One region of the Kitasatospora sp. NPDC088391 genome, then DNA from elsewhere that is predicted to be linked to it. Evidence: riboswitches for the same ligand, from Rfam matches in the RefSeq annotation. Region 1 holds a riboswitch; each other region holds the start of a gene.
What was found. A riboswitch is a leader RNA that binds a small molecule or an ion and turns the genes downstream of it on or off. The one in region 1 is predicted to bind cyclic di-AMP.
Positions count from the first base shown of each region.

Region 2: it holds a riboswitch for cyclic di-AMP, as region 1 does, so the genes downstream of both, ACIQBJ_RS19205 (transglycosylase family protein) here and ACIQBJ_RS00315 (transglycosylase family protein) in region 1, are expected to answer to the same signal.
Region 3: it holds a riboswitch for cyclic di-AMP, as region 1 does, so the genes downstream of both, ACIQBJ_RS17200 (NlpC/P60 family protein) here and ACIQBJ_RS00315 (transglycosylase family protein) in region 1, are expected to answer to the same signal.

Region 1 covers NZ_JBIVNB010000001.1:70,813-77,532, forward strand. The annotation lists gene ACIQBJ_RS00295 (MFS transporter) at 1-828, opposite strand, end outside; gene ACIQBJ_RS00300 (hypothetical protein) at 1,139-1,477, shown strand; gene ACIQBJ_RS00305 (hypothetical protein) at 1,499-2,245, opposite strand; gene ACIQBJ_RS00310 (Uma2 family endonuclease) at 2,413-2,979, opposite strand; cyclic di-AMP (ydaO/yuaA leader) riboswitch at 3,260-3,428, shown strand; gene ACIQBJ_RS00315 (transglycosylase family protein) at 3,432-4,622, shown strand; gene ACIQBJ_RS00320 (CapA family protein) at 4,645-5,757, opposite strand; gene ACIQBJ_RS00325 (3-hydroxyacyl-CoA dehydrogenase family protein) at 5,840-6,720, opposite strand, start outside.
Region 2 covers NZ_JBIVNB010000005.1:582,678-589,397, forward strand. The annotation lists gene ACIQBJ_RS19190 (LacI family DNA-binding transcriptional regulator) at 1-388, shown strand, start outside; gene ACIQBJ_RS19195 (AMP-dependent synthetase/ligase) at 477-2,399, opposite strand; gene ACIQBJ_RS19200 (hypothetical protein) at 2,534-2,722, opposite strand; gene ACIQBJ_RS19205 (transglycosylase family protein) at 2,888-4,120, opposite strand; cyclic di-AMP (ydaO/yuaA leader) riboswitch at 4,126-4,299, opposite strand; gene ACIQBJ_RS19210 (hypothetical protein) at 4,881-6,720, shown strand, end outside.
Region 3 covers NZ_JBIVNB010000005.1:135,294-142,013, forward strand. The annotation lists gene ACIQBJ_RS17190 (NYN domain-containing protein) at 1-1,151, shown strand, start outside; gene ACIQBJ_RS17195 (NlpC/P60 family protein) at 1,344-2,381, shown strand; cyclic di-AMP (ydaO/yuaA leader) riboswitch at 2,756-2,918, shown strand; gene ACIQBJ_RS17200 (NlpC/P60 family protein) at 2,929-3,990, shown strand; gene ACIQBJ_RS17205 (NlpC/P60 family protein) at 4,202-5,263, shown strand; gene ACIQBJ_RS17210 (hypothetical protein) at 5,431-6,546, shown strand; gene ACIQBJ_RS17215 (carbohydrate kinase family protein) at 6,576-6,720, opposite strand, start outside.

The DNA of each region.
Region 1 (6,720 bases):
GCCGACGATCGAGCCGACGCCGAACGCGGCCGTCACCAGCGCCCAGGCCCCGGCACCGCCCCACTGGCGGTCGGCCAGCACCGGGCCCAGCACGAACACCGAGGGCAGCACCACCATGTGGTAGACCGCCATCGCCAGCATGCCCGACCAGACCCACGTCCGGCTGCGGACCTCCCGCCAGCCGACCCGCAGTTCGGCCAGGAACCCCGGCCGCTCCTCCGCCCCGGCCGCGCCGCCCCCGGCCACCGGGCCGAGCCGGGCCAGCACCAACGCGCTGGCCGCGAAGCTCACCGCGTCCACCGCCAGGGCCCCGCCGGGGCCGACCGAGGCCACCAGCACGGCCGCCAGCCCCGGCCCCAGCACCAGCCCGGCCGACTGCACGAAGCCGCGCAGCGCGTTCGCCTCGCGCAGCCGCTCGACGGGCACCAGCAGGGGCAGCAGGCCCATCGAGGCGGGCAGGAAGAAAGCCTCGGCGAGGCCGAACACGGCGGTCAGCGCCGCCATCGTCCAGACCCCGGCGTGGCCGGTGAGCAGCAGCACGGCGAGGACCGCCTGCACCACGCACCGCACGACGTCCGAGGCCAGCATGATCCACTGGCGGGGCAGCCGGTCCGCCCAGACGCCGCCGATCAGGGTGAACACCAGCAGGGGTATCAGCCCGGCCGAGACCACCAGCCCGACGTCGGCGGCCGAGCCGCCGATCGACACCACCGCGAACGGCAGCGCGACGAACGTCACCCGGTCGCCGAGCACCGACAACGACTGCCCGACGAACAGCCGGGCGAACTGCCGCTCGGCCCGGAGCACCTCCGGCACCAGCCCAGCCATGGACAACCTCCGTACACCACTGGTCACATCGAGCACCGCGATGCTAGAAGCTCCGACCACCCCTTGTCGCGTGATTTATCCGCAACGCCGTCAATGCCCGTTTTCCGGCGGCCCCGCGGGCCGGTCGCCCTTCCCCCCGAGCGGTCTGACGCACCGTCGGCGCACGGCACCGTCGCGCCCTCGGCGCACTCCCGTTACACCGTCACAGTCCGGGAACGGACGGCATCCTTCCCCTGTCCCGGGGCATCCGACCGCTGTCACAGTGAACCGGTCGCGGGCCGCGTGGGCCGGCGGGAACGGGGTCGAACCGATGAGAACACGTCTGGCCGCAGTACTGCTCGCCCTGACCCTGGCGGGCGGCACCACCGCCCTGGCCGCCGGCCCGGCCGCGGCCGCAGCGCGCCCCACCACGGTCACGGCCGCGGTCGCCGCCGGCACCGGCCAGCAGGCCCCGGCGGCGGGCGCCCAGGCCCAGGGCAGCACCGGGCAGCGGGAGCAGGCCCCGGTCCACCTCGCCAAGAGCAAGGACAAGAAAAAGAAGAAGAAGTCCAAGGGCGGCCTGATCGGCCTGATCCTCCTGGTGGTCGTGGTCGTCGCGGTGGTCGCCCTGGTGATCTGGCTGGTCCGCCGCAACAGCCGCCGCCCCTGACCACGGGCGCGCGCCCCCCGGTCAGCCCTTGAAGACCTGGTCCGCGGGCGGCGCGGCGGCTTCGACCTTCTGGTCGAAGCCGGTGAAGGTGAGCACCATCCGCCCCGCCCCGCTGTCCGCGGACAGCACCCGCGGGCTGCCCTCGGCAGCGATGGCGTACGTCACCGGTGTGCCGTCCTCGTCGGTCATCGTCACGAGGACGGCCGCGACCCCGCCGACCTGCCGGGTGCCCGCCTTGGCGAGGTCCCGGCCGGCGGTGCCGTCGGTGTTCAGGCCGACCTGCTTCTGGACCGCCATGCCGAGGTCGCAGAAGGAGACGAAGCTCTTGGGGTTGTTGTAGTTGTCCGCCGGGAGCCGGAGCCACTTGCCGGCCGCCGCCGCGGGGGCGGTCTGCGGGGCCGCCTTCACCAGGTCCGCGTCGGGCTTCAGCCACACCTCCGCACCGGCCCGGAGGATCTCTGCCGAGCCCTTGCCCTCGCTGCGGTAACTACCCGCGCAGCCCCGGGCGCTGTCCCCGGCGAACGTACCGGTGAGCGCACCCTCGGGGTGCCCCGGCATGGAAACCGTGTACGTCGTGCTCATCAACTGCTCACCGGCGGCCCGCGTCCGGGCCACGATCTCCCCCGCCGACAGGTCCTGCAGCGCGACCGCGGCGGACGCCGGGGCCGCCGGGGCAGCGCTCTTGTCCGGCTTCCCTCCGGACCCGCAGGCCGTCAGGCCCGACAGCCCGATCCCGACCAGCACGATCACGGCCGGCGGTCTCACCACGCGCACAACAACCTCCACAGTTCGTACAACCGTCGAGTGCGCAAGTCTGCCAGCACGCCGAAATCGTCCACCGCACCAGCTCCGACCTGGTTGTCCGACGGCCGCGCCCAGCCCCACCGCGTCCCGCGAACCCACCGACGCCGGCACGACCACCTGAGCCCCGCACCTCAGAACCGGCCGGTGTCGATCTCCAGGTCGAACGGCGCGGGCAACCGGACACCCCGCCCGAACGGATGCGGCCCGTCGACCTCCTCGTACCCCAGCCGCCCGGGCCCGGAGAAGACGGTGCACTCCCGCAACTGGCGATCCACCAGCAGGTAGACCGGTGCTCCGTACTGGCCGTACCGCCGCCGCTTGACCGTCCGGTCGGTCTCCCCGTTCGACGGCGAGGTGACCTCGACCACCAGCAGAGTCTGGTCCGGCAGGAGTGCCCCTTCGGTCTTCGCCGCCAACTCGGCCGGAACCACCGCCAGATCGGGAATGAACCAGTTCTCACTCCCGGGCAGGTCGAGGTTCCCCGAACCGGAGACCAGCCCCAACTCCTCCAGCCGCGGCGCGATCTGCCGACGCACCGCCTCGACGGCGCTCCCGCGCGCCCAGGACACCGACACAGGGGTGATGACCCCCTCGACGAGCTCCGTACGGTCCCAGGCGACGTGCTGGACCGCGTACTTCAGGGCCTGCTCCGGGTCGGCGACGTGGTAGTCCCGGGGGACGTGGGCTGCCGCACTCATCGCGCACCTCCGCTGCTCCGCTCCCTCCGATTCTCTTCCCCGGCCGTCGGCCCCGGTCACGCCGTCCGGGAAGTTCACCGTTTCGGGTCGGACCCGTGGCGCGGCTCCGTGCCGACGAGGCGTCAACAGGTCGTTCACACACCGGCCGGGCCAGGGCGTGACGGTTGCGTGATGTCAGCGCGACGCGCTTGTGATTGACGCGTTCGAGTGAATAGGGTTCCTCCCAGCCCGCACCGTCGGGCCCCGCGCGCGGACACGCCGAGCCCTGTCCACCGTGCTGCCGGGTCGACCACCACAACCCTTGGACAGGGGTGGGGGAACCAGGTTTGTTGCCGTCCCCGCGGCTCGGGGTGAAGTCGTCCGCACCGGTTCCGTCCGGCGCGCGGCGGCCGGACCTCCCTCCCGGTCCGAACCCGACAGCTCACCTCGCAGGCGTACGGAGAGGATCTCGCATGCTCTTCACGGGTTCGGGGCGCCACCGCCGGCAGAGCCAGGCGGAGAAGGCGGCCGAGCGCGCGATCGCCGCGGCCGGCGTGGCCGGTATCGGCATCGCCCTGCCGCTGCTCGCGGCCACCGGCGCGCACGCCGCGCCCAGCGCGGTCTGGGACCGGGTCGCCGACTGCGAAAGCGGCGGCAACTGGGGCGCGGACCAGGGCAACGGCCTGTACGGCGGCCTCCAGATCAACGCGCAGCGCTGGGCCGACTACGGCGGCACGTCCTACGCGCCGCTGCCGAGCACGGCCAGCCGCAGCCAGCAGATCGCCGTCGCCGAGCGCATCCTCGCCACCGAGGGCCCGTCGCCCTGGTCGGCCTGCGCCGACGGCGCGGGCCTGGACGTGGTCTCCGCGCCGGGCGTGGTGGACGACAACGACTCGGCGGACGAGACGGGTTCGCTGCGCGGGGCCCGGGGTGCCGCCGCCGTGAACACGGCCGCGGACGGCACGGTGCCGGGCAAGGCGGGCGCGCCGGTCTTCTCCGGCCTGCCGGGCTACGACCCGGTGTACAAGGTGTACTGGTACGAGAAGAACGGCGGCTGGTTCTGGACCGGCCACCAGAGCCTGTACGAGCGCTACATGCAGCTGACGCACCCTCAGCCGGTCGCGCCCTCCGCCACGCCGTCGCCGATCGTCCCGGTCGCCCCGGTCACCCCGGTGGCCCCGACCGACCCGACCGACCCGACCGGCACGCCGACCGCGCCGGTCTCCCCCACCGTCCCGGCCGACCCGAGCGCCCCGGCGCTCCCCGGCCTGCCGGTGGCCCCGACCGACCCGACCGGTACGCCGAGCCCGACGGCCCCGAGCACGGACGCCCCCGGGAACGGCGGCACCCCGGCCGCACCGTCCGACGCGCCGTCCGGCACCCCGTCCCCGGACGCCGGGGCCGCCGCCCCGGCGAGCACCGCCCCGGCGGCCCCGGCCCAGTCCCAGCCCGCGGCCCCCGCCCCGGCGGAGGCCGCGGCGCAGCCGAGCACCGCCCCCGCGCCCGCCGCGCCGTACACGGTGGGCCCGGGCGACACCCTGATCGGGATCGCCAAGAGCCACCAGGTGGACGGCGGCTGGTCCGAGCTCTACCGGACCAACCAGCAGCTGGTGGGCGAGGACCCGGACCTGATCAAGCCCGGCCAGGTGCTGAAGCTGGGCTGACGCCCTCGCGGACCGGCCGCCGTCACCCGGGGACGGCGGCCAGTCCGGTGCAGCCGCGCAGGCCGTCCCGCCGTTGCAGGGCGGCCTTCGCCGCGTCCCCGGTCTGCGGGACGGGGACGCCCCGGCCGTCGATGTGCGCGGGGGTGAAGGTCTCGCCGGTGACCTTGCCCTCGCGGGTGACGGTGAGGGTGGCGACGCCGGTCTCGTCGGAGGCGGTGTAGTCGGAGGTGCCGTACCAGAGGAAGTTGCCGTAGCCGTACGCCACGTAGGTGTTCCCGAGCATGCCGGAGCCGAGCATGGTGTGGGCGTGGGTGCCGACCACGGCGGTCGCGCCGGCGGCGGCGACCTTCTTGGCGATCCTGGTCTGGGCGGCGGTCGGGCAGGTCTTGCCCTCGTCGCCCCAGTGCAGGTAGACGAGGACCACCGGGGCCTGGGCCTTGGCGGCGGTGACGGCGCGCACCAGTGCGGCCTCGTCGAGGGCGGAGGCGATGCCGGGCTTGCGGTCGCCGGCCCGCCACTTCTGGTTGGTGAGGTCCTCGATCTGGCTGGCCGCCAGCACCGCGACCTTCACGCCGCGCACCGTGGTGACGTACGGCGCGTACGCCTCCTTGGCGTCCTTGCCGATGCCGATCACCGCGAGCGGGGCGGCGGCCTTGGCGGCGAGGGTGTCGGCGAGGCCGTCGGGGCCGTAGTCGACGGCGTGGTTGTTGGCCTGCGAGACCACGTCGACGCCGGCGTCCTTGAGGGCGGTCAGCGCCTCGGGGCCGGTCCGGAAGTTGTACAGCTTGGGTTCGGGCTTGCCCCGGGCGGTGATCGCGCTCTCCAGGTTGAGCACGGCGAGGTCGGCGGCGGACAGCGTCGCGGCGATCGGACCGAGCGCGGTCTCGGCGGCGGGCGCGGAGAGCCGGGCGGCCGAGCGTCCCTCGAAGTGGACGTCCCCGGCGAAGGCGACGGTGATGCTGCCGTCCGGCACGGGCGGTGCCGGCGGCACGGACGGCACCGGCGGTGCCGAGGTCCCGGCGGCCGTGGCCGCGGGCGCGGCCGCGTCCCCGGCGGGCGCCGATCCGGTGCAGCCGGTGGCGGCGGCAGCGAGCAGCAGGGCGGTGACGGCGGTGCCGACGGGTGCGCGACGCACGGTGATCCCCCGGTGGTTCGGTGACGCAGCACTCTAACCCCGCCACCGAACGACCCCCACGACCGGGCTGCCGCCGCTCCGGCTACGCGGGGGCGGAGGTGGAGGCGGGGGCGGAGTAGTCGTCGTAGAAGCCGCGGCCGGTCTTGACGCCGAGGTGTCCGGCGTCGACGTAGCTCCGGAGCAGTTCGCGCGGCCCCTCGGGGAGGTGCGGGTTCTCGGCGGCGTAGTGGTTCTCGATGTCGAGCGCGACGTCGAGGCCGACCTGGTCCATCATCCGGAACGGGCCAGCCTTCAGGCCCATGTTGATCTGCCACATCCGATCGACGTCCTGCGGGGTGGAGACGCCTTCGGCGACCACTGCCAGGGCCTCGCGCTTGATGGCGGCCCAGATGCGGTTGAAGATGAAGCCGGTCGACTCCTTGCGGGCCTCGAACGGGAAGACGCCGTACTTGGGCAGTTCCTCCTCCAGGAAGGCCAGCACCGCGGGGTCGGTCCTCCCGTCGGACATCAGGTCGACGGCGTTCTGCTGCGGCGGCATGTAGAAGTGCATGTTGACGACGCGTTCGACGTGGGTGACGCCGTCGACGAACTGGCTGGTCGGGTACGAGGAGGAGTTGCTGGCCAGGATCGCGTCGGGTTCCGCCTGCCGGTCGAGGTCGGCGAAGACCCGATTCTTCAGGTCGAGGTGCTCCGGGACAGCCTCCACGACCAGCCAGGCGTCGGCCACGGCGGCGGCCTGGTCGTCGTGGGCCGCGGCGGTGCCGGGTCGGCCGCCCTCGACGGTGGCGGCGACCTCGGCGATGTGCTCGGCGACGTAGGCGACGGCCTGTTCGGCGGCGGCGCGGCTCGGGTCGAAGATCCGGACTTCGCCGCCGCGGGTGGCGAACATCAGGGCGATCCGGCGTCCGAGGGTGCCCGCGCCGATCACGGTGACGGGGCGGGACTCGATGCCGGCGGGGAGGG
Region 2 (6,720 bases), on a different contig from region 1:
CGCCGAACAGGCCGAACAGCTGGTCCACCACACCCTGTTCAGCGTGGAGGGCGGGCACGCCGCCGCCCAGGCGCTGCTCGACAAGGGCTGCACGGCGATCGTCTGCGGCTCCGACATGATGGCGCTCGGCGCGATCCGGGCGGTCCGGCAGCGCGGGCTGTCGGTGCCGCAGGACGTCTCGGTGGTCGGCTTCGACGACTCGCCGTTGATAGCGTTCACCGAGCCGCCGCTGACCACCGTCCGGCAGCCGGTCGAGGCGATGGCCACGGCCGCCGTCGACGCCCTGCTGGAGGAGGTCGGCGGGAACCCGGCGCAGCGCTCCGAGTTCATGTTCCAGCCCGAGCTGGTGATGCGCGGCTCCACCGGCTCCGGCCCGCGCAACGGCTGACGGCCTGTCCGAGCGACGGTCTGTCCGAGGGCCCCGGGAGGCGACTCCCGGGGCCCTCGGCGCGCTCGGGCGGACAGTTGCCCGGTGTTCAGGCGTACAGCTGCTCGATGTCGCGCCGGTAGGCGGTGGTGACGGCCTGCCGGCGGACCTTCAGCGACGGGGTGAGCAGGCCGCGCTCCTCGGTGAAGTCGCCCGCCACCACCCGCACCCGGCGGATCGACTCGGCCCGCGAGACGGTCGAGTTGACCGCCCGCACCGCCTCGGCGAGCGCCGTCAGCACCGCGTGGTGGACCGGGACGGCGCTGACGATCTCCACCGGCTCCGGCCCGCCCGCCGGGGTCTGCGGGCGCAGCTCCAGGAACTGCTCGACCGCCTCCGGGTCCAGGGTCAGCAGCGCGCCCACGTACGGGCGGCCGTTGCCGACCACCAGGGCCTGGCTGATCATCGGGTGGGCGCGCAGCCGGTCCTCCAGCGGGCCGGGGGAGACGTTCTTGCCGCCGGAGGTCACCAGGATCTCCTTCTTGCGGCCGGTGACGGTCAGGTAGCCGTCCTCGTCCAGCCGGCCCAGGTCGCCGGTGGCGAACCAGACCGGACGGGCCGGTCTCGGCGCCCCCAACTCGTAGTAGCCGTCGAAGATCTGACCGCCGCTCAGGAACACCTCGCCGTCCTCGGCGATCCGCACCGCGCTGCCCGGCACCGGCGGTCCGACCGTGCCCGGCCGGGGCCGCAGCGGCGGGTTCACGGTGGACGGGCCGCTGGTCTCGGTCAGCCCGTAGCCCTCGTACACCAGGACGCCCGCGCCCGCGAAGAACAGCAGCAGCTCCGGGTCGATCGAGGAGCCGCCGCTGATCGCGTACCGGACCTTCCCGCCCATCGCGGCCCGGACCCGGCGGTACACCAGCGCGTCGTACAGGCCGTGCGCGACCCGCAGCGTGAACGGGGCGGGCCGGCCCTCGCCGGCCAGCGCGGCCAGTTCGGCCCGGGCGTAGCGCACCGCCACGTCCGCGGCCCGGTCGAAGACCTTCACCGCGCCCTTGGCCTGCGCCTCGGCCCGCCCGACCTGGTGGATCTTCTCGAACAGGTAGGGCACCCCGGCCAGGAAGGTCGCGCCGAAGGAGGCCAGGTCGGGCCGGAGTTCGGCGGGCTTCAGCGAGGGGCTGTGGCCGAGCCGGACCCGGCCGTACACGCAGGTGACCTGGAGCATCCGGCCCAGCACGTGGGCCAGCGGCAGGAACAGCAGGGTGCACGGCGGCTCCCCGGTGACCTCCTCGAACACCGGCTCCATCAGGGCGTGGCAGTTCGCGGCCTCGGTGAGGAAGTTGGCGTGGGTGAGCAGGCAGCCCTTCGGGCGGCCGGTGGTGCCGGAGGTGTAGATCAGGGTGGCCTCGCTGTGCGGCCCCAGCCCGGCCCGGCGGCGCTCCAACTCGGCGGCGGGGACGGCCTTCCCGAGCTCGCCGAGCGCCCCGACCGCGTCCTCGTCCAGCCGCCACAGCGGCACCGTGCCGCCGGTCCGGGCGATCGCGACCGTCAGCACCTCGGCGGTGTCGGCGTCCTCCGCGACCGCCAGCACCGCCGCCGAGTCCCGGACGATCCACTCGGCCTGCTCGACCGAGGCGCTCGGGTAGACCGGCACCACGGCGGCGCCGGCCGCCCAGGCCGCGAAGTCCAGCAGCGTCCACTCGTACCTGGTCCGGGACATCAGCACCACCCGGTCGCCGGGCCGGACGCCCACCGCGACCAGCCCGCGGGCGGCCGCCGCGACCTCCTCGGCGAACTGCCGGGCCGTCAGGTGCTGCCAGGGGCCGCCGTCCTGACGCCGGGTCATCACCACGGTGTCCGGGGCCTGTTCGGCGTTGCGGAACGGCAGGTCGGCCAGGCTCCCGCGGGCGGGCGGCGGCACCAGCGGGCCGGTGCGGGCCTCGACCACCCGGCCGCCGGACCGTAAGACCTCGACGGGCGCCCGGTCGCGCAGCTGCTCGTCGCGCCCGGCGCGGGCGAGGGGGTGGGCCATGGCGGACTCCCTTGGGTGGGTGGGGTCCGCCCAGGGTAGGTACTCGCCAGTAAACTTACTAGACGGTAAGTTCCTTGACAGTTCAGGATCTTGCGCCGTAATGCGGGGCCGGCCGCGCCGGTGCGCCCCGGGGCTCAGCCCTCCTCGACGGGCGCGGCGGGGCCGGTGAAGCGCTCGCCCCGGTGCGGGTTCCCGGTGCCGGCCCGGGTGGCCAGGTAGTCGCGGACGATCAGCTCGACCGCGTCCTGCGGGCTGCTCGCGCCGACCCGCATCATCACCTCCAGCGCGAGGTCCGCGTCGAGGGAGATGGTCAGCTTCGCCATGGGTGCGCTCCGGGGTCGGGCCGCCGCCGGACGGGCTCGGGCCCGGCGGGTCGTCCGGCCGAGCATAGGCCGCTGCCCCCGGAGCCGACCAGGGTCTCCGGGGGCAGCGGTGCCACGGGGGGGTGCCGTGCGCCGACGAAGGGTCGGGCGCGGCCGGGCGAGGGGTCAGACGCGGCCGGCGAAGTCCGGCGCCCAGTTGGCGATCGTCTCGGTGCGGACGCCGGAGCGCGGGTTCGCGGCCTCGACGTACTTGCCGTCGCCCAGGTAGATCGCCACGTGGTAGACGCCCGAGTTGGAGCCGTTGTTGGACCAGAACAGCAGGTCGCCGGCCTGCAGGTTGTTCAGCGAGACCCGGGTCGCGTAGTCGGCCTGGTCGGCGGCGACCCGCGGCAGGCTGATGCCGGCCTGGCGGAACGCGGCCTGGGTCAGGCCCGAGCAGTCCCAGCCGCCGTTGCCGGTGCCGCCGTAGATGTAGGCCTGGCCGAGCTTGCCGAGCGCGAAGTCGATCGCCGCGGCCTTGGAGCCGGTCGCCTTGACGGCGGTGCCGGTGGACGCCTTGGTCTCCTGCGCGGCGGGCTTCGCCGCGGCGGAGGTGCCCGGGGCGGACTTGGCCCGGTTCCAGGACGAGGACGGGGACTTGGTGGCGGGCGCCGACTGCTGGGCCGGGGCCTCGGCGACGGCGACGTTGCCGAGGGCCAGCTGCTGGCCCGGGTAGATCATGTCCGGGCCCTCGGTGAGGACGGACCGGTTCAGGTCGTACAGCGCCTGCCAGCCGCCGTCCACGTGCTCGCGCTGGGCGATGGTGGACAGCCAGTCGCCGGCCTGCACCGTGTAGCTGCCGGCCGAGGCGCTCGCGGCCTGCTGCTGGGGCTGCTGCTGGGCCTGCGGCTTGCTCTGGGTCCGGGACTGCTGCCAGCCGGAACCCGACTTCGGAGTCTCGGACTTCGGGGCCTGCGGCTTCGCGGCGTCGCCCGAGGACTGGGTGCCCGAGGACTTGGTGCCGCTCGGGGCGGAGGCGTCGACCTGCGGGGCGCCGCCGCCCTTGGTCAGGCCGGCCTGGATCGAGCACACCGGCCAGGCGCCGGGGCCCTGCGAGGCGAGCACCTTCTCGGCGACGGTGATCTGCTGGTCCTTGGAGGCCAGGTCGGCGCGCGAGGCGTACGCGGTGCCGCCGAACTCGGACCAGGTGGAGGCGGTGAACTGCAGGCCGCCGTAGAAGCCGTTGCCGGTGTTGATCGACCAGTCGCCGCTGGACTCGCACTGCGCGACCTTGTCCCAGGTGGAGACGGAGGCGGCGGAGGCGGTGTTGGCGGTCAGGCAGGGAACGGTGAGGCCGATGCCGACCACACCGGTGGTCGCGATCAGGCGGCGGGCGCGCTTGGCACTGATGGGCAGCATGAAGAAGCGTTCCTCTCCCACGCCTGCGAGGTGAGCTGTCGGATTCGGGCCGGAGCAGCCCGGCCGCGCGGCACCCGCAGGTGCGCACGGCTTCACCCCTAGCCCCGGGCCGGTCCGTTGGACCGTCCCCGGGCGACCTACCTGGTTCCCCCGCCCCTGCCGCGGTGCGTTTCGCATGAGCCGACCCACCCGGCGGCAGGACTCGGCGTTCCGGGAGGGCTGGGTCCGTGTGTCCACGAACGTGGGCAGGAGATTAAGCAGGTGGAAAGGGAATTCGCAAATGCCTGTGACGACCGTCACGGCGCGCGGAATTCACGATCAAGGAATTCCCGCCGAACTCGCAGATCTGCGAAGGGAGCTGGCCGGGCGTCAGGCAATTGGTGATCTTGTGCCCGTTTTGGGTGATTATGAGAATCGGTGGGTCGATATTCGGTTTCGATGGGTTTTGCTCCGGCTGATTCGGGCACTTGGTTCGCTTTGTCCGGCCCGGGTGGTGCCACCGGGGCGGCCCGGCCGAGGACGTCCGAATTCCGCCCACCGCATTCCCACGCGCCCGAATGCGCCCCGGGCGCGCCCCGCCCGCGCCGCCGCCCGCCCGGCGCCGCCACCGCCCGGCCGCCCGGACCGGGGTGTCGAACGGGAGACTGACGGTACGTCAGGATGCTTAAGCGAAACGGAAGACGCCGCTTCCCGGCCGGGATTCTGCCTATGCTGCCCCCGGACGAGTCGGAGTTCCCAGCGCCCCGGGAGGGCGGCGATCGTGGACCAGCGCGACAACGAACAGCAGGCGCCCCGCCGGCACCGGCGGCCGGTGGTCGAGCGGCGGCGGATGCTCACCTGGCTGGCGGTCGGGGCGGTGACGGCGGTCGGCGGCGGGGCGGTGCTGCGGCAGTCGCTCGCCGGGGCCGACGAGACCGCCGCCGGCCGGCCCCACCCCGGCGGCCCGCCGACCGGCCACCAGCACGGCACCGCCGCCCCGCCGCCCGCCTCCGCGAGCCCGCAGCCCACCGAGCCGCCCCCGCCGGTCGACCAGGGCGGCCGCAAGTGGTCCGACGCCAAGGGCTGGGGCGGCAAGGTCCCGGCCCCGGGCAGCGCGGTGCGGATCACCGACAAGGTGCTGCTCGACACCGACGCCCGGGTCGGCTCGCTGCTGGTTGAGGCCACCGGCTCGCTGGTCTTCGCCAAGGACCGCTCGCTCACCCTGGCCAGCTCCGGCAACGTCGAGGTGCGCGGCACCCTGGCGCTCGCCCCCGACGACGCCCACGCCCACACCCTGCTCTTCCCGGACGTCGACGAACGCCGCTTCAAGGGCGGCGGCATGACGGTCGTCGACAGCGACACCGGCCTGTGGGTCACCGGCCGGGGCTACCTGCGGCTGGACGGCGCCCCCCGCACCGCCTGGGTCCGGGCCGCCGCCGACCTGCGGGCCGGCGACGTCACGCTGAAGCTCGCCGCCGCCCCGGACGGCTGGCAGCCCGGCGACGAACTCGCCGTCACCCCGACCGCCGCGCCCGACACCGACGGCTTCTCCACCTCCTACGACCTGGTGACGGTCCAGCGGGTGGACGGCACCACCGTCACGCTCACCGCCCCGCTCAAGTACGCCCACCCCCGGGTCGCGGTCGGCGGCGGCCCCGCCTTCGGCGCCGAGGTGCTCAACCTGACCCGCAACGTCCGGGTCGAGGGCACCGAGCAGGGCCGGGCGCACGTCCACCTCACCTCCAGCCGCCCCGCCGACGTCCGGCACACCGCGATCCGCTGGATGGGCCCGCGCGCCAACGGCAAGGACAGCTGGAACGGCAAGCCCGTCACCGAGCCGGTGCTCGGCCGCTACGGGCTGCACTTCCACATGCTGCTGGACAGCTCGCGCGGCACCGAGGTCGAGGGCGTGGTGGTCCGCGACACCGGCAGCCACGCCTTCGTGCCGCACGCCGCGCACGGCATCACCTTCCGCGGCTGCATCTCCCACCAGACCTGGGAGGACGCCTACTGGTGGGACGGGCCGATCGACACCCGCACCCCGCAGGGCCCGTCCAACGACATCGCCTACCAGGGCTGCGTCGCCTCCCGCACCGTTTACGAGCCCAACCCGCGCGGCTACCGGCTGACCGGCTTCAGCCTCGGCGCGGGCACCGGCTCCTCGGCCCGGGACTGCGTGGCCGTCGGCGTCCAGGGCGCCACCGGCGCCTCCGGCTACGAGTGGCCGGAGACCAGCGAGGGCGTCTGGACCTTCGAGAACTGCCTGGCCCACAACAACCTCGAGAACGGCATCTTCGTCTGGCTCAACGCCGAGCACCACCACACCGTCAGCCGCTTCGTGGCCTACCACAACGGGGGCTGGGGCATCGAGCACGGCGCCTACCTGAACGACTTCGACTACAGCGCCTCGGTGCTGCACGGCAACGCCGCCGGCGGCATCGCCGTGCACGCGCTCGGCCGCGACAAGGGCACCGTCTTCGACGGCTTCCTGATCGACGCCGCCGGCCAGTCCGACTACGCGGTGGCCACCCTCAAGCACCAGCTCGACGGCGAGGCCGTCACGCTCAGCCGCAGCCGGCTGACCGGCTACCGCAAGGCCGGGGTGGCGTTCCGGGCCACCG
Region 3 (6,720 bases), on a different contig from region 1:
CGCTGGCGGCCGCGCTGGAGTCCGACCCGGCGTTCCGGGTCCGGATAGCCGACCGCCTGCGGCTGGGCCAGCCGGACCTGGTGCGCGCCCTGGAGGCGGGCAGCGCGCCCGCCGCCGCCGACCCGATGGACGTCGCGGCCGCCGCCTACCTGGTCCGGCCGGCCGACTGGACCCGGTTGGTCGAGGAGGCCGGCGAGGAGGCCGAGCGGGTCGACGCCGAGGGCGCCGCCGCCGAGGCCGTCCGGCAGGCCGAGAAGTTCCAGGAGGAGCTGGCCGAGGTCCGGGCGGCGGCCCGGACCGAGGCGGACCGGCAGCGCGCCGAGTCCGAGGGCGTCCGCCGGGAGGCCGAGTCGCTGCGCAAGAAGGTCCGCTCGCTGGAGGCCGACACCCGCCGGGCGCAGGCCGAGGGCCGGCGGCTGGCCGGGGAGCTGGAGGCCGTGAAGGCGGCTGCCGCGGCCGAGCGCAGCGCCGCCGAGAGCGAGTCCCGCCGGCTGCGGCACCGGCTCGCCGAGCTGGAGGCCGCGGTGGAGAGCGGCCGCCGCACCGCCCGCGAGGGCCGCACCGTCGAGGACATGCGGCTGCGCCTGCTGCTGGACACCGTGCTGCAGTCCGCGCAGGGCCTGCAGCGGGAGCTGGCGCTGCCGGTGACGGCGCTGCGCCCGGCCGACCTGGTGGAGGCGGTCGAGCCCGGCTCGGCCTCGCCGCACGACGTGGCCCGGCGCGGGCTGGCCGAGGACGACCCGGCGCTGCTGGACCAGCTGCTGGCCATCCCGCAGGTCCACCTGGTGGTGGACGGCTACAACGTCACCAAGACCGGCTACCCCCAACTGCCGCTGGAGCAGCAGCGGATGAGGCTGCTGGGCGGGCTGGCGATGCTGGCCCAGCGCACCCAGGCCGAGGTGACCTGCGTGTTCGACGGCCAGGACCTGGACGTTCCGGTGATCATCGCGCCGCCGCGCGGGGTGCGGGTGCGGTTCAGCCGCACCGGGGAGACCGCGGACGAGCTGATCCGCCGGCTGGTCCGGGCCGAGCCGCAGGGGCGGCCGGTGGTGGTGGTCTCGGCCGACAAGGAGGTCGCGGACGGGGTGCGCAAGGCGGGGGCCCGGCCGGTCGCCTCGGTGCTGCTGCTGAACCGGCTGTCCCGCAGCTGAGCTGGGATGACGTCCCGTCAGGACACCGCTCGGTGACCGGAGTGTGTCGGTGTCGTGAAGGCGGGTCGGGAAGCGCTCCGGGACCGTTCCGGGAGTGGACGCGGGAGAGGGACTTCACTAGGGTCTGGCGTCAAACCTATATTCCGGACTATCACTCCCCCGGGTGAGTCCAGCAGGAAGAAGGAGCCTCCCTTGGCCTCCCACCGCCGTCCCAAGCAGCCGAGCCGTGCGCGGGTCTCCGTGCTCACCGCTGCCGCCGCGACCGCGGTCGCCCTGTCGGCCCAGGTGAGTGCGCACGCCGCGCCCGCGCAGCCGAGCAAGGACGAGGTCAAGGCGCAGGTCGACAAGCTGCTGGACGAGCAGGAGCAGGCCGCCGAGAAGTACAACGGCGCCAAGGACCGGGCCGACCAGCTGCGCAAGCAGGCCGACCAGCTGCAGGACCAGGTGGCCCGCAGCCAGGAGCAGCTGACCGAACTGGCCTCCGGGCTGGCGGCGGTGGCGGGGGACCAGTACCGGCAGGGCGGCGTCGACCCGTCGATGCAGCTGATGCTCTCCTCCGACCCGGACAAGTACCTCACCCAGGCCGCCTCCTTCGACCAGGCCGCCAGCACCCAGGCCGAGACGCTGAAGTCGCTCAAGGACCAGCAGCGCCGCCTGGACCAGCAGAAGGAGGAGGCCGCCCAGGTCCTGCACGAGCTGGACGGCCAGACCCAGGCGCTGAACGACGCCAAGAAGGACGTCCAGACCAAGCTGCAGGAGGCGCAGAAGCTGCTCAACCAGCTCTCCGCCGCCGACCGCGCGGCCATCCTGCGCGGCACCGACGGCGCGGCCTCGCGCGGCACCACCCGGATCGACCCCTCCACCCTCCCGCCGGCCAGCGGCTACGCCGCGACCGCGGTGGCGGCGGCGCTCAGCAAGCAGGGCGCGGCGTACGTGTGGGGCGCCACCGGCCCGAGCACCTTCGACTGCTCCGGCCTGATGGTGTGGGCGTACAAGCAGGCCGGCGTCGGCCTGCCGCGTACCTCGCAGGCGCAGGGCAGCTACGGCACCAACGTGGGCAAGGACTGGTCCAACGCGCTCCCCGGCGACCTGGTCATCTACTACGGCGACCAGCACCACGTCGGCATGTACATCGGCAACGGCATGGTGGTGCACGCCCCGCACACCGGCGACGTGGTGAAGGTGATGAAGGTCGACGCGATGCCGATCTCCACCATCCGCCGGGTCTGACCCGGACGGGTCCGGTCCTGACGGTCCGAAGAATCGGACATATGCCCCCAGGGGGCGACAATTGACGCGATGTGACACGCCCGGGCGGTCGAGATCCTGCTGTGATCTGCGACACGCCCGGCGTCGCGTTTCCGGGCCGAATCGCGGAATGGATCACGCGCTGGGTAACTTTGTGATCACGGTCGGTCATATTCTCAAAAGAATTTGATACAGAATCAGATTTTTTTCCGACAAGGATTTGAACGGATCACGGATCGGTTACTAGGGTCTTACCTCGACCACCGCAGAGTCGATCGCCCAAGGGGGGCGGCGGCGGAGGTCGCCGCCGAGTCCGTGACGCAGCGGGCAGACCGTCAACACCGGGTCTGCCGACGGGGATACCCCAGCCGGGGTGCTGTCGAACGGAGCCGGGGAACCACGTTCCCCCGGGGTGAATCGGTGCCAGGTCCGGCCGCCTCGGCGGGCGGTGAGGCATCGTAGGGCTTCTTCCGGCCCGAACCCGTCAGCTCACCCGGTAGGCGGTGTGAGGAAGAAGGAGTCCGCCTTCGTGGCGTCCCATCGTCGTCCCAAGCCCGCCAGTCGTACCCGGGTCTCGATTCTCACCGCCGCCGCGGCCACCGCGGTGGCGCTCTCCGCCCAGGGCGGGGCGCACGCCGACCCGGCGCCGACCAAGGACCAGGTCAAGCAGCAGGTCGACCAGCTCAACGAGCAGGCCGAGGTCAAGACCGAGAGCTACAACGGCGCGGTCGAGAAGCAGCAGGAACTGCAGAAGCAGGTCGGGCAGTTGCAGGACCAGCTGGCCCGCCAGCAGGACCAGGTCACCACCGTCCAGCAGAGCCTGGCCGGGATCGCGGGCGAGCAGTACCGGACCGGCAACGTCTCGCAGACCATGCAGCTGATGCTCTCCAGCACCCCCGACGCCTTCCTCGGGCAGGCCGGCACGCTGAACGCCGTCGGCTCCACCCAGGCGGACCTGCTGAAGAGCTTCAAGGCCGAGCAGGCCAAGCTCGACACCCAGCGCAAGGAGGCGGAGTCCAAGCTCGCCGAGCTGGACACCACCACCAAGGCGCTGAAGGCCGACAAGGACGACATCCAGGCCAAGCTCGCCCAGGCCCGCGACCTGCTCAACACGCTCACCCAGAAGGAGCGCGACGACCTCGCGGCCGCCGAGGCCAAGGCCGCCTCCGACTCCCGGACGCAGGCCGAGCGGGCCTCCCGGGACACCGCCCGCCCGGACCTGAACACCCCCGCGCCCAGCGGCTTCTCCGGCAACGCGCTCGGCGCGGCGACCTCGAAGCTCGGCAGCTGGTACTCGTACGGCGCCACCGGCCCGACCACCTTCGACTGCTCCGGCCTGATGCAGTGGGCCTACGCGCAGGCCGGCGTGTCGATCCCGCGCACCTCGCAGGCCCAGGCGAGCGCGGGCACCAACATCGGCAGCAACATCGCCGACGCCCGTCCGGGCGACCTGATCATCTACTACGGCGACATGCACCACGTCGGCATGTACGCCGGCAACAACCAGATCGTGCACGCGCCGCACACCGGCGCGCAGGTCCGCTACGAGTCGGCCACCTCGATGCCGATCAACCGGATCGTCCGGATCTGACGGTCCGTCCGAGGCGCTCGGCCCGGTACCCCGCACGGGGTGCCGGGCCGCTCTCGTTCGGATGTCCGATTCGCGGTCAAATATTCGGTGCTGTCGGGGTTTGGACTGGATCGACCTGACTCGCTAACCTCTGCCCCCGGGCCCCCGCGAGGACGGCCGCCCGATCCACGGGCGGCGGCGGAGGCCGGCCGCAGGAACGGAGTCGTCGCGCGTGTCCGTGCATCGTCGCCCCCCACTGCCCGGTGTCCAGCGCCTCGCCCGCGCCCTGGCGCTGACCGCCGCCGCGACCGGGGCGCTCGGCCTCACCGTCGGCGCGGCGACCGCCGCCCCGCTCGCCCCGGCCGACCCGCCGGGCCGCAGCGAGGTCAAGACCCAGGTCGACCAGCTCTACGAGGAGGCCGAACGGTCCTCCGAGACGTACAACGCCGCGCAGGAGCAGCTCAAGCGCCTGCAGTCGGAGGCCGGCTCGCTGCAGAACCAGGTCGCCGCCGGGCAGGACGAGCTGAACCGGATGCGCGGCGACCTGGCCGCCGTCGCCGCCGCCCAGTACCGGGCCCAGGGCCTCGACCCCTCGGTGCGGCTGATGCTCGACAACGACCCCGCCGCCTACCTGGCCGGGGCCCGCTCGCTCGACCAGGCCACCGCCCGGCAGGACGACGCGCTGCACGAACTCGCCGACCGGCAGCGCCGGTTGGACCAGCGCCGGCAGGAGACCACGGCCAAGCTGGCCGAGCTGGAGGGCGTCCGGCAGCACCTGGCCGCCGCCAAGGACGAAGTCCGGGACCGGCTCGGCAAGGCGCAGCGGCTGCTCAACAGCCTGGCCCCCGCCGAGCGGGTCCGGATGGCCGCCGACGACGCCCGGGAGGCCGAGCAGCGCGCCACCCGGGGCACCGACCGGCTCGACCTCGGCGACCAGCCGCCCTCCTCCGACCGGGCCGCCGCCGCGCTGCGGGCCGCCATCTCCAAGATCGGCTCGCCGTACGTCTACGGATCGACCGGCCCCGGTACCTTCGACTGCTCCGGTCTGATGTACTGGGCGTGGCGGCAGGCCGGAGTGACCCTGCCGCGGACCTCGCAGGAACAGGCCTCGGCCGGCCGGCGGGTGAGCCTCGCCGAAGCCCGGCCCGGAGACCTGGTGATCTTCTACAGCGACAGGCACCACGTCGGCATGTACGCCGGCGGGGGCGTCGTCGTGCACGCGCCCTACCCCGGCGCCCGGGTCCGCTACGAGAGCGTGGGCGCGATGCCGGTCAGCTCGGTGGTGCGGGTCTGAGCCTCACCGAGGAACCCCTGGTCACCGACCTGCCGCCGAGGGCGCCGCGGGTCGGTGCTCCGCTGTCCCGGCGGGCCGCCCTGCTGCTGGCCGCGGGCGGCGCGGCCCAGCTCTCGCTGCCCGGCGCCGCGCCGTCCCGGGCCCCCGCCGCGGTCCTCCCGCCCGCGGTGGCGGCCCCGAGCGGCGTCCGCGAGGAGGTGGTCCGGGTGCTGGCGGCCCGCGCCGCCGCCGTCCTCGGCCGGGACGCGGCCGGCCTGGCGGCGGTCGCCGCGGCCGGGGCCGAGGAGGCCGACCGGGACCTGCTCGCCCGCACCGCCGGGCTGCGGCTCACCGGGTACACCCTGAAGCCCGGCTCCTTCGCCGAGCCGGCCCCGGGGGCCGCGGAGCTGACCGTGCCCGCCGAGCTGGGCTACCGGATCGAGGGCGTCGACGAGTACCCGGCCCTGCTGGAGCGGCGGGTCCGGCTGGTCCGCGAGCCGGCCGGCTGGCGGGTGGCGGGCGAGACGCCCGCCGGTGCCGCCGCCCCCTGGGACCTCGGCACGGTGCGGGCCGTGGACGGGCGGTACAGCCTGGTGCTCGGCCTCGGCGAGGAGGCCGAACTGGCCGCGCTCGCCGACCTCGCGGACCACGCCGCCCCGACCGTCCGGGAGGTCTGGGGCGACTGGAGCCCGTCCCGGCTGCTGCTCGAACTCCCGCTCACCGAGCAGCAGTTCGCCACCCGGATGGACGTCTCCGCGGACGCCTACCAGGGCATAGCCGCGGTCACCCTGGCGGTCGGCGGCGCCCCCGTGCACACCCCCGCCGACCGGATCGTGGTCAACCCCGACGCCTACCGGCAGCTCAGCGAACTCGGCCGCCGGGTGGTGGTGACCCACGAGGCCACCCACGTCGCCACCCGGGCCGACACCAAGCCCTGGACCCCGCTCTGGCTCTCCGAGGGCGTCGCCGACTACACCGGCTACCAGGGCACCGGCCGGACCCTGCGGCAGATCGCCCCCGAACTCGCCAAGGACGTGCAGGCCGGGCGGATGCCCGCCGAACTCCCCGCCGACACGGCCTTCGCGGCCGGCTCGGCCGGCATCGCCCAGGCCTACGAGCTCGCCTGGCTGGCCTGCGACCTGATCGCCCGCCGCTGGGGCCAGGACCGGCTGGTCGCCCTCTACCGGACGGTCGGGCAGTTCGGCGCCGGCGGCCTGGACCGCGCGATGCGGGCCCAGCTCGGGACCGGCACCGCCGAGTTCACCAAGGACTGGATCACCGAGGTGGCCCGGCTGAAGAGCTGAGGGGCCGACGGGTGCTCGCCGGGAGCCGGTCAGCCGCGCAGCGCGGCGTCCAGGCCCGCCGCGCCCAGGAACGCGGTGTGGGTGCCCGCCGTGGTGCAGGCGAAGGCCCCGGCGACCGCGCCCGCCCGCATGCACTCCTCGGCCGGGCGGCCCGCCAGCCGCTGCCGCAGGAAG